3 regions of the Lactococcus sp. S64 genome follow, and region 1 is predicted to be linked to each of the others. Evidence: riboswitches for the same ligand, from Rfam matches in the RefSeq annotation. Region 1 holds a riboswitch; each other region holds the start of a gene.
The links. A riboswitch is a leader RNA that binds a small molecule or an ion and turns the genes downstream of it on or off. The one in region 1 is predicted to bind magnesium.

Region 1 (3,789 bases):
TAAGTGCGGTCAAATTAGCAAGATTTATAGAAATGTTAGTTTTAAAATCTGATGAAATATCATTTAAAAATGATTGATATTTAAAAACACTATTAAGACTAAGCATCTTGTTCATTAATTCAGTCATAACTTCTCGTTGATGAGCGGCGCGTCCATAATTCCCATTGGCTAACGTATCTCTATCTCGAGCAAAAACTAAAGCTTGTTCTCCGTTAATGAGCTGCTTAGGATTTCCTGAAAGATAAGGAACATAAGCTTTATATTCAGGTTCTGTATTTGAGATATAAATCGCTCCACTATCTACAATTTTATCTGAACCAGGCAAAGTTATTTTACCTGAATCAGTCCCTTGATAGACATCTGAGCCATTAGTATCATTGACAACTTCTACTCCCCCAACATCATTCACAAGATTTACTAAACCGTCCATATTAACAATCATAAAATTATTAAGATTAAGCCCTACTTGATTACCAATGGTTTTCATGGCATAAGTGACAGCAGATGATAACCCACCATTATTAAATCCTAAAGGATAAGCAGCATTCATTTTTTGAGTAGATTGAATTTTTTCAGATGCATCTTCAATATTCGTCATCGTATCTCGTTCCACTGAAATAATAGTGGTTGTTTTTGTCCGAGGATTCAATGTTAAAATAATTTGAGAATCTGAATTTCCATTCCATGAATCTGCACCCCCCCGACTATTATCACCAGTATCCACTCCCATGAGCAAGATAGTTAGTGGTTTTTTTGCAGATATACTAGAACTTTTTATTTTTGTATTTACATGAGTTTTCGTTAATGTTTTCTCTGCTTGAACATAGATAACCGCACTAACTGCCACGACTAAAATAACAAAAAGGGACATAAAACGAACAAAATATACTTTTTTAGACCTTTTTATTTTTTTCTTTTGTCTAATTTCTTTTCTTTTCATATCAAGAATACTTCTTTCTTTTATTAAAAATTATAACTTACTTAAACTCTTTAATTTTTCGTCAGCCGAGCTATTCAAAACCAGTCCTACTGCCAAAGTTGAAATTAAAAATGATGATCCACCTTGTGATAAAAAGGGAAAGGTGACACCTGTTTCTGGAACCAAACCAATTGCTCCACCTAAATTGACAAAAACTTGTATCAACAAAAAAGATGAACAACCAATTGAAATCATTGAATTAAATGGATCTTTTGCCCGCATCCCCACCAAAAGCATTCGGGTAATCATGAAAAAAATGACAGCTAGGATTATAATTCCACCAATGATTCCCAATTCTTCTACTATTACTGAAAATATAAAATCTGTATGAGCTTCAGGCAAAAATCCTTGTTTTTCAATCGAATTCCCCAGTCCTCTTCCAAACCAGCCACCATCTACAATCGCATAATATGAATTAGCAAGTTGATGACCCGAAGAAGCCAAGTCAGTAAAAGGATTAACGAATGCTTTAAATCGAGCATTAATATAAGATCCTGGAATCAAATCGCCTCCACTGATAAAAAGAAAGAGCAAAAAACTAAGACTAATCGTAAGCAACATCTTCCCATAACCTGAAAACCATCGCCAAGAAATTCCACTTGCACCAATCATTATCAAGGCTAAGAGCCCAATAATTGCTGTATTTCCTAAATTAGGCATACTGAGTTCCACTATCATTAGTAAGATAATCGGAAATCGCCACCCCCCTACAACTTTTTTTATGAGATTGTTACCCTTAAAAATTGCTTGAATATCATTTTTCTCAATCTCTTCTTGTCTGTTAGAAAAGATAGAAGCAAGAAACCAAACTGTAAAAAGTTTTGCAAATTCAACCGGCTGAATAGTTCCAATCCCTGGTAAGGGAATCCATCCATGCGCTCCATTCGCTGATGTATTAGGACCCACCCTTGAATAAATCATCAGCAAGATAATAATTAGAAAAATTATTTTTAAAATCTTTTCATTTTTTATAATTCTTAATTTTACTCGATAAATAATAATTAAAGCCACAAAACTTATAATTATAAAGACTCCTTGAGAAATTGCCAATCGATAAGGAGATAGTCCTCGGTTAATTTGATAGGGGACAGTTGCTGAAAACACCATGAGTAAGCCAACAGCTGAAAGAATCAAATAAGGAATCAAAATAGATAAATCTAAAAAACTATTTTTTGTAATTTTTTTTTCCATAAATGAATCCCCCTTCGTTAATTTTCCAAATGAACGACAAGAGTATTTCTAGTTGCAAATCAATGAATAACTTTTTCTTTCTTATTTTCTTATTTTTTATTGTTGTATGAATTAATATTTTTGTCATCGGCTTGTACCTCAATTTCTGATTTATAGTAGATTTTGATTGTACAGCTCTAACTCAGAGAACTAGATTAGATTGAAGTGATAAAAATGCTTGTCCATTTTTATGCTATCTTTCTTCCTATAGCTCCCAGGGTCTGAGCCACTGTTATTCTGTGCTTCCATTTTCACCACCTCCTTTTTTATAAAAAAATTGCCTACGCCGGTTGAACGTAGACAAGGTATGATTTCAAAAAGATACACTATCAAGTGAACTAAAGTACCCAGTATCGTTCAAGCTTTAGCTCCGCAGGGCGATGTTGTTGCACTATTTCACGCCTTCTTTTTTCGACGTGAACTGTTGGCCCTCTCATCGTGTCTCCACGACTCTGCGGCAGCAACCCGTATCCCTGTGGTAGCCTCACCTACCGATGGTTAGAAAATCTCTAACCAAAATTGCTTAAATTAAATTTTCAAAATATTTCCTAAGCAAAAAAATTATAACACGACCTATACTTTTAGTCAAATAACAAATGTATTACCTAAATTAAATGTTTTTTTATTGGTTTAAACCTCTTGTTATGACTAAGTTTTTAGAAATTAGAACTAAGAAAAAAATATTATTTTTTAAAATAAAATACCAAAGATTAAAATATACAGACAAAAAGCTTATAATTGAATAATGAATTTCGTTAATAAATAAAAAAACTCCCTAGTCAATGCTGACTAAGGAGTTTTTTATTATATTTATCGAATTCCTAAAGCAATACGGGCATAACGACTCATTTTATCAACTGTCCATGCTGGATACCAAACCAAGTTCACCTTGATTTCACCAACTTCTGGCACTGCTTTCAAAGCATCATGAATTTGTTCAGTCAAAAGGTCCGCCAAAGGGCAACCCATTGTTGTCAATGTCATTTTAATTTCTGTAAATCCGTTATCTTCAAAGCTAATTTCATAAACTAATCCGAGGTTGATAATATCAATCCCAAGCTCTGGGTCAATGACGTTTTCAAGGGCAGAGAGAATTTTGTCCTTGATTTCATTCACTTGCTCTTCTGTGTATTTATCTGCCATTTTATCTCCTTAGGCTGTCATAAAAAGCAAAACTTTAAAAGTTGAACGAATGTGCTTTCTAGGACAAATCCAAATTGTCAAATTCTTTTTACAGCTTTATTTTACCAAATTTATTTTAAAATTTCTAGATAAAAAATTACTGACAGAAAAAATTTATTCATAAAATTTTCTGTCAGTAATTTATTTTATGCAAAACGTGAGAATTTCTTGAAGAAACTCAACATGAAAGTAAAGAGAGCGATAATAACCACAAATAGGATTGCTTCTGGTAAAATTGCTCCATTCAAACCAATGGTTTCGCGTAACATTTTTAAACCATAAGTCATTGGTAACCAAGGACTGATGACTTGATATATTTTAGGCGCAAGTTGTAAGGGGTAAGTTCCTGCACTCGTCGCCAGTTGTAGAACTAAGACTACAATCATAAGGAATTCACC
Region 2 (3,789 bases), on a different contig from region 1:
GATGCCTATAAACGCTTGAGCCAAATGACAGATGCTAAAGGACGTCAACTCAAAGTTCATAAATTGACTTGTCCAGCTAAAAATGTAACGATTAAAAAACAATTTAGAATTGATACAGTTGAAGGAACAATGCCACGTGAAGACGGAGATATTTGTATTGCTTCATATATGAATTTCTTGATTACAAACAAAGGAGTTATCGTACCACAATACGGTGATGAAAATGATGCTCTAGCATTAAAACAAGTTCAAGAGATGTTTCCAGACCGCGAAATAGTTGGCGTGAACACTGTTGAAGTAGTTTATGGTGGAGGAAATATCCATTGTATTACTCAACAACAACCTAAAGCCAAATAAGGAGTAGAGAGGATTTAACAGAAAATGGCAAAACGTATTGTAGTTGCTCTAGGGGGGAATGCTATTTTAACTAGCGACCCTACAGCGCAAGCACAATCTATGGCACTTAATAAGACTGCCGAACAATTAATGCCTTTAATAAAAGACAATGATGTTGAAATGGTCGTCACTCATGGAAATGGCCCCCAAGTTGGTAATTTACTTTTGCAACAACTTGAAAGTAATTCAGTTAAAAATCCGGCAATGCCACTTGATACAGCTGTTGCTATGACTCAAGGGCAAATCGGTTATTGGATGGCACAAGCTTTTACAGAAGCTCTTGCTAATAATGGAATGTCTGATGTTCCATTTGTTTCTGTAGTGACAAGAACAGTAGTTGATGCTAATGATGAGGCTTTTAAAAATCCGACAAAACCTATTGGACCTTTTTATAGCCAAGAAGAGGCTAAAAATATTCAGACTCAATATCCTGATTGGAAATTGATTGAGGATTCTGGACGAGGTTACCGAAGAGTAGTTCCTTCACCTTTACCTCTCAAAATTGTTGAAGCTAACGCAATTAAACCATTGTTAGAATCATCAGCTTTGGTTACAGTATCTGGTGGCGGAGGAATTCCTGTTATTGAAAAAAATAAGGGATATCAAGGAGTTGAAGCGGTAATTGACAAAGATTTTTCGGCAGCAAAATTAGCAGAACTTGTTGATGCTGATGAACTAGTTATTTTTACCTCTGTCGGTGATGTCTTTTTAAATTTTGGTAAACCCAACCAAAAAGCGTTAGGAGTTGTACCAGTTAGCGAAATGCGTCAATATCTAGAGGAAGGTTATTTTGCGGCAGGTTCTATGAAACCAAAAGTGGCAGCAGCTGTCGCTTTTGTCGAAAATACTGGTAAGCAAGCCACGATTACTTCACTTGAAAATGTGGAAAACTTTGTTAAAAGTGGGGCAGGAACACGGATTGTACCCGATTTAGTTTAAAAAAAGTATTTTTCAAAATAATTTATTTAAAATTTGAAATAAAAAGAATTTAAGTAGGTTACCCGTTTTAATTTGACAAAAAGTATAGCTAGTGCTATACTTTTTTTGTAGTAAATAAAAACTAATCATATTAGGTGAGGTTACTCTGAAGAACATAGGTTATCGCTCAAAACTGTCGAGAGACAATAATGGGTAAAGCAGGACTAGTCGAATCAAGGCTTTTCCAAGATAACTAGAAATATCATTTCTTACGTCTCAGAAAGCCAAAACTCAAATGTCGTGATTAAATAGACTAATAATCTATTGATTTTGAGAGCCTCCCTTTATATGAAAAGGAGGCTTTTTATGTCAAGAAGAAAATATCTTGATACAAAACAACCAAAAGTAAAATCTATTATGGGTGATTTTATTTTAATTGGTATTATTTGTTTGTTTGCATTTATTCTTATTGTGACACAAATAACTATTAACCAACCCCTTTCATCGTTACCTTCTCAAAGTTCAGTGGATGATGTCAAGAAAATGCACGATTTTTTATCTATTGGAAACCTTGCGTATTTTTCAATGCGAACAATGTTTCGCATGATTGTAGGAATGATGTGGTCAATTTTATTCTCTGTTATTTGTGGTGTATTGGCAATTAAGTTTAAAACTGCAAGAAGAATTATTTTGCCGATGGTCAATTTCTTAGAATCAGTTCCTTTATTAGGTTTCATGACATTCACTACTGCATTTTTACTTGGATTATATCCAGGTAATGTAATGGGAGCTGAAGCGCTTGCCATTTTTGCAGTATTTACTGGACAAGCATGGAACATCATGTTGTCACTTTACCAAATAATGGAAGTAGTTCCCAAAGATTTGAAAGAAGTAACATCACAATTTCGATATAGTGCTTGGGAAAAATTTTGGCGTCTTGAATTTGTATATTCAATTCCAGGCCTACTATGGAATCTTGTCATATCTCAGTCAGCAGCATGGTTTGCCATTGTTGCAAGTGAACAGGTTACCGTCGCAATCCCTAAGTCTGAAACTTTAATTTTGCCAGGAATTGGCTCTTATATTCAAGTTGCATTAGATCGCGCAGACTTTAAAGCTTGTGGTTTCGCTGTTATTGCTTTAATTATTAATGTCGTCATACTAAATTTCTTAGTTTTTCAACCTTTGGTTAAAGCTACTTATTATTATCGTTATGATGAAGGAACAACTCAAGGTAATCCTCCAAAATCAATTGTATACAATTTAGTAAAAGCATCTAATTTTGGAAAAATATTAATGAAATGGATTCAAAAAATAAAAGATTTCTGGATTTTTAAGTTACCTAGAGTTTGGTATATTCTTAGGATAAATCTTATTTTTAAATATCTAGGAAAAGTTAAGAAATATATTTCAATCATTTGGTATATCCTTTTAGGGTATGCGGTTGTTATCTCTGCTATTAAACTTTATAGATTCTTACCTCATGAAGATTTTTCAATAATCCCTCACTTAATGCTTTTAACTACATTGAGGGTAGTATTAGCAATGCTTATAGCAGCAGCGATTTTTACACCTCTTGGGGTTTGGGTTGCAAGTAACAAAAGACGTTTAAGCTTTATCCAACCAATTGGACAAGTTGTTGGATCGATTCCTTCAAACGTATATACTCCATTCATAGTAATTTTTATTAGTTTAGGGTATAAGCAACTTGAGTGGTGGATTTTGCCGCTAATCATGGTTGGTTGTCAATGGTATTACTTTTTCAATGTTATTGCTGGGTATTTAGCAATACCAGATGATATAAAAGAAGTCACAAAAATTTTTCCATTATCCAAGTTTAAGTGGTGGACTCGCTATCTCATTCCATCAATGTTTCCGTACTTGATAACAGCTATCATAAATGCTGCGGGAGCAGCATGGAATGCAGATATAGCAGCGGAAAGCCTACAGTGGGGTAAAGAAACAATAAATGTTACTGGCTTAGGGCAATATATTGCTGTGAATGATGGAATTAAAGATAAATCAGCACTTGGTACTTTGGCGATGTGTGCTGTAGTAGGATTGTGTATTATATTCGTTTGGCAACCACTTTACAAATATGCTAGAGAAAAATTCCATTATTAAAAAGGGAGGAAATAAGAATGGAAAAGAAAAATTTAATAAAAGTAACTTCACTCTGCAAAGATTATGGAGTAGAAAGATCAAAGAAATATATACAAGTTCTGAAAGACATAAACTTTACCGTAAAGGAAGGAGAATTTGTAAGTCTTATTGGACAATCAGGAGCAGGGAAATCGACATTATTGAGAAGTTTAGCTGGTCTTGTTCATCCAAGTCATGGAGAAATCATCTTTGAAGGAAAAAAGATTAAAGAACCGGATCCAAACATTAGTATGGTTTTTCAGAATTTTGCTCTATTCCCATGGTTAAATGTTTATAAAAATGTTTCATTTGGCATAGATAATAATTTGAAAA
Region 3 (3,789 bases), on a different contig from region 1:
ATTTACTACTTAGACCACCCAGTTCAGGATTTTTATCTTGCTTGGCTTCGGCTCCTTCGATAATTGCCAAATCCATTAAATTCTTTAAACCAGTTTGGTAGTAACTATTCAAAAATCCATGTCTTAATACTCGAATATTTTCTTGCCCATGAATATCTAAATGACGCATTAATACTACTTTGTCTTGTGTTAATGTTCCAGTTTTATCAGTGCAGAGAATATTCATTGACCCTAGATTTTGAATAGAATTTAGGTTCTTGATGATTGTTTTTTCTTTTGACATTGTGACTGCACCTTTTGCTAGGCAAGTTGTCACAATCATTGGTAACATTTCTGGTGTTAAACCAACAGCAACTGCTAAAGCAAATAGTGCAGCTTCCATCCAATCACCTTTAGTGAAACCATTGATCAATAAGACAAATGGAACCATAACTAACATAAAGCGAATAAGGACCCATGAAACTGAGTTAACGCCTTTTTCAAAAGTTGTTTTAGTTGAGTCTTCGGTTACACTTTTTGCCATTTCACCAAAAATGGTCGCATCTCCAGTTGCAATTACAACTCCATAAGCACTACCAGAAATGACATTTGAACCCATGAAGGCTAGGTTTACTGACTCTGTGATTGAATCATCTTTTTCATCAGTAGCTAAATCTAGTTTTTCTACTGGTTCGCTTTCACCAGTTAAAGAGGCTTGGCTGATAAATAAGTCTTTTGCTTGAATAATCCTAAGGTCTGCTGGAACCATGTCTCCAGCTGATAGATGGATAATATCGCCTACGAGAACTTCTTCAATAGGAATCTCTTGACTTCCTGATTCTAATCTATGAACGTTTGTCGTCGTCGTAATCATTTTTAAGAGATTCTCAGCAGCATTTCCACTTCTAGTCTCTTGAACGAAACGCAGAATTCCTGAGATTAAAACCATTGTAGTAATGATAATGAGTCCTTGGGGATTTTTCTCACCAGGAGCTGCTAAGATAATATCCGTAAAAGCTGAAACTAATGCTAAGACAAACAATATAATGGTAAAAGGATTGATGAACGCTTGATAAAGCCGTTTAATAAGTGAAGTTTTTTTACCACGCGTAATCGTATTATCTCCATATTGTTCACGAGAGATTTCTACTTGTTCTTCACTTAATCCTTTATTTGATGTTTTAAATTTTTGAAATAGCTCCTCTTTTGTAGAAGTTTTTGCAAATTCTAATCTTGCATTTATTTCATTGTTATCTACAAATGTTGTAGCTCTTTTTGTGTTTTCGAGTGTTTTTCTAATTTTTTTCATTGGTCTGTACCTCATATTCTATAATATTTTTGTGTGTACAGTCCCAAACGTTAGGCACTTTAAAGAAGGTGATAAAAACGGAAAGCTGCTCTTATCACGTTAATTATCTGCGGCCTATCAGGCTCGGGACTATTAATACTCTGGGATTCCATTTCCGTTTTCACCTCCTTTTTAAATATAAAAAAACCTTGCCTACAAAACTTAAACGTAGGCAAGGGAATAATTCCAAAAAAGATACCACTACTATAGAGCGAATCAGTTACAAGCTATCGTTCAAGCTTTAGCTCCGCAGGGCAATGTTGTTGCACTATTTCACGCCTTGTTTGTCGACGTGAACTGTTAGCCCTCTCATCGTGTCTCCACGACTCTGCGGCAGCAACCCGTATCCCTGCGGTAGCCTCACCTACCGACGATTATGTCATAGACATAACCTTTATTATTATAACTGACATATTCTTTTTTGTCAATCTTTTTTATTTTTAATTTACTATAGACTCTGTTGCACCATTCATTGCCCAATCTTTTGATAAAAATAACGAATTATCAATATGATAGTTGACCTTGCTTGGTGTCTTCATGAATTTTTCAATCGCTTTGTCTGTGGCTAACCAACCTTTAGTACCAAAGTGAACAGTATCACCAGAGGCATAAGGCGTGTTATACATATCTGTTAAGTCAGCAATTTGATAAAAGCCTTGACTGCGCAATTGTGTTTTAATTTTAGAGCTGAAATTTTCGAGTGTTGCTTTTGATACTCCAGTGTAAGATGACCATGAGCCGTTTACTGGTTGAATAACAAATAAAACATCATTATTATTTTTGGCAAACACATTTAAGAGCTGTTGGAAATCTTGATACTCTGGACTTTCTAAATAGGAAACATGTTTTTTGTAATTTTCTAGATGTTTATATTTAGATTTTATTTTCTTATCCCAAACTTTATTATTGATTTGGAAAGGATTGTTATTTGAACTATCTTTTCCTTGGTCAACTGCCAATTTTTCTAAGTTTTCAGAGGTTGGATCATTGGGTAATTCTTTAGCAAACTTATTAATTTTTGGTGTAAGTCCAAGAGGTTGTGCTGTGAATTGTGAAACACTTGAGAAGAGTAAATCTTCTTTTCGCCAAAACTGAAGATTGGTCGCCACAGTCATTTTTTGTAGAGCGGTCAGTGGTTTTTTATCTGCTAGACGTTCTAGAGAATTATAAATCGTCTCTTCAGATTTAAGCGATCTAAATCTTAATAAATGTTTTGCAAGTTGGGTGGTGGTATCTGCTTTAGGGTTTGCTTCTTTTAACCAACCGTAAATCTCACCTTTGGATACAAAGTTTTTCAATTCACTTTCAACAATTCCTTGTTTTGAAAACCATTGTGGACTAATGACAAAAACAATTTTACGATTTTTTAACTCATTTGCCACAGAGTTCATGTAGAAAAAGTGGGTTAAAGTAGTTGTTCCTGGTTGTCCTACTAAGAATGGCGTAAAACCAGAATTGTATTTTTTGAAATAGGCACTTGGGTGAAAAGAATCCACATGTTCCATTTCTGATGAACCAAGAACTGGTAAAAACTCGGGGTCTGAATAGGCTTGTTTTTTAATTGAATAGCCTGTAAAGCTTGGAGTATTTAGTGGTGATTGAGCAAATTTAACAAGTTGGTCTTTTGAGTATTTCATACCAACATTTATTGGGAGAAATATCAGTAAGCCAACAAGGGCTAAAGCTGCAATTAATGGGCCAATGGCTCTAAAAATTTTAATTTTCATCCTTTTTTTCCTGAACGCGTGCTGCTATTTTATTTGCTGTATTCCAATCTTCACGGTCCATTTCTGATGGTGGAAGACTGATATCAAAAGCGCCTTCTAATTCAACAATGAGCATAATGGCTCTCATTGAATCAAGAATTCCTTCTTCAAATAAATCCATGTCTAAGTCTTCACGGAATTCGTCTGTGCCTGATACGGTTTCGATAATATCAAAAATTTGTTCTTTCATTTTGTTTCTCCTAATGTTTTTTTATGATATGCCTAACGCCTTTTAGAAGTTAGGAAGTGGGAAATGTGGATCTATGCAGTGCATAATGATATGATTTGGTATTCCTGAGAAAATAAGGAAACTGATAAATACTAGATTAAATGTAATGAAAATACTTATAGCACTTGTCCATTTATTATCTGGAATTTTCCAGTTTTTACGTTTCTTCAGACGTTTCCATGCGTCATACCCAATCATTAACATAGCGTGGTAGAAACCATAAAGGATGTAATACCAAGTTAAACCATGCCAGAATCCCATGAGTAACATATTTGCGAGGTAACCAACATTTGAGATGGTTATCATATTTTTCGACCATTTTTTAACCATGAATGTTTTCACTAATCTCATGAATACAAAGTCACGGAACCAAAAACTCAAAGTCATGTGCCATCTTTGCCAAAAGTCATGAATATTTTTAGCTAGGAAAGGTTTGTTAAAGTTGTGTGGGAGGTCATATCCCATTA

Region 2: linked by a shared signal. The riboswitch ahead of IAE51_RS09000 (ABC transporter permease subunit) and the one ahead of IAE51_RS10200 (FtsW/RodA/SpoVE family cell cycle protein) in region 1 are both predicted to bind magnesium.
Region 3: linked by a shared signal. The riboswitch ahead of mgtA (magnesium-translocating P-type ATPase) and the one ahead of IAE51_RS10200 (FtsW/RodA/SpoVE family cell cycle protein) in region 1 are both predicted to bind magnesium.

Annotation. Positions count from the first base shown of each region.
Region 1 covers NZ_JACVUQ010000010.1:34,799-38,587, reverse strand. Annotated here, with positions in the region: gene IAE51_RS10205 (LCP family protein) at 1-940, opposite strand, end outside; gene IAE51_RS10200 (FtsW/RodA/SpoVE family cell cycle protein) at 971-2,170, opposite strand; M-box (ykoK) riboswitch at 2,551-2,712, opposite strand; gene IAE51_RS10195 (metal-sulfur cluster assembly factor) at 3,020-3,352, opposite strand; gene IAE51_RS10190 (YhgE/Pip domain-containing protein) at 3,538-3,789, opposite strand, start outside.
Region 2 covers NZ_JACVUQ010000008.1:6,037-9,825, reverse strand. Annotated here, with positions in the region: gene aguA (agmatine deiminase) at 1-357, shown strand, start outside; gene arcC (carbamate kinase) at 382-1,335, shown strand; M-box (ykoK) riboswitch at 1,455-1,624, shown strand; gene IAE51_RS09000 (ABC transporter permease subunit) at 1,681-3,438, shown strand; gene IAE51_RS08995 (ABC transporter ATP-binding protein) at 3,456-3,789, shown strand, end outside.
Region 3 covers NZ_JACVUQ010000001.1:341,871-345,659, forward strand. Annotated here, with positions in the region: gene mgtA (magnesium-translocating P-type ATPase) at 1-1,288, opposite strand, end outside; M-box (ykoK) riboswitch at 1,546-1,706, opposite strand; gene dltD (D-alanyl-lipoteichoic acid biosynthesis protein DltD) at 1,768-3,054, opposite strand; gene dltC (D-alanine--poly(phosphoribitol) ligase subunit DltC) at 3,044-3,283, opposite strand; gene dltB (D-alanyl-lipoteichoic acid biosynthesis protein DltB) at 3,326-3,789, opposite strand, start outside.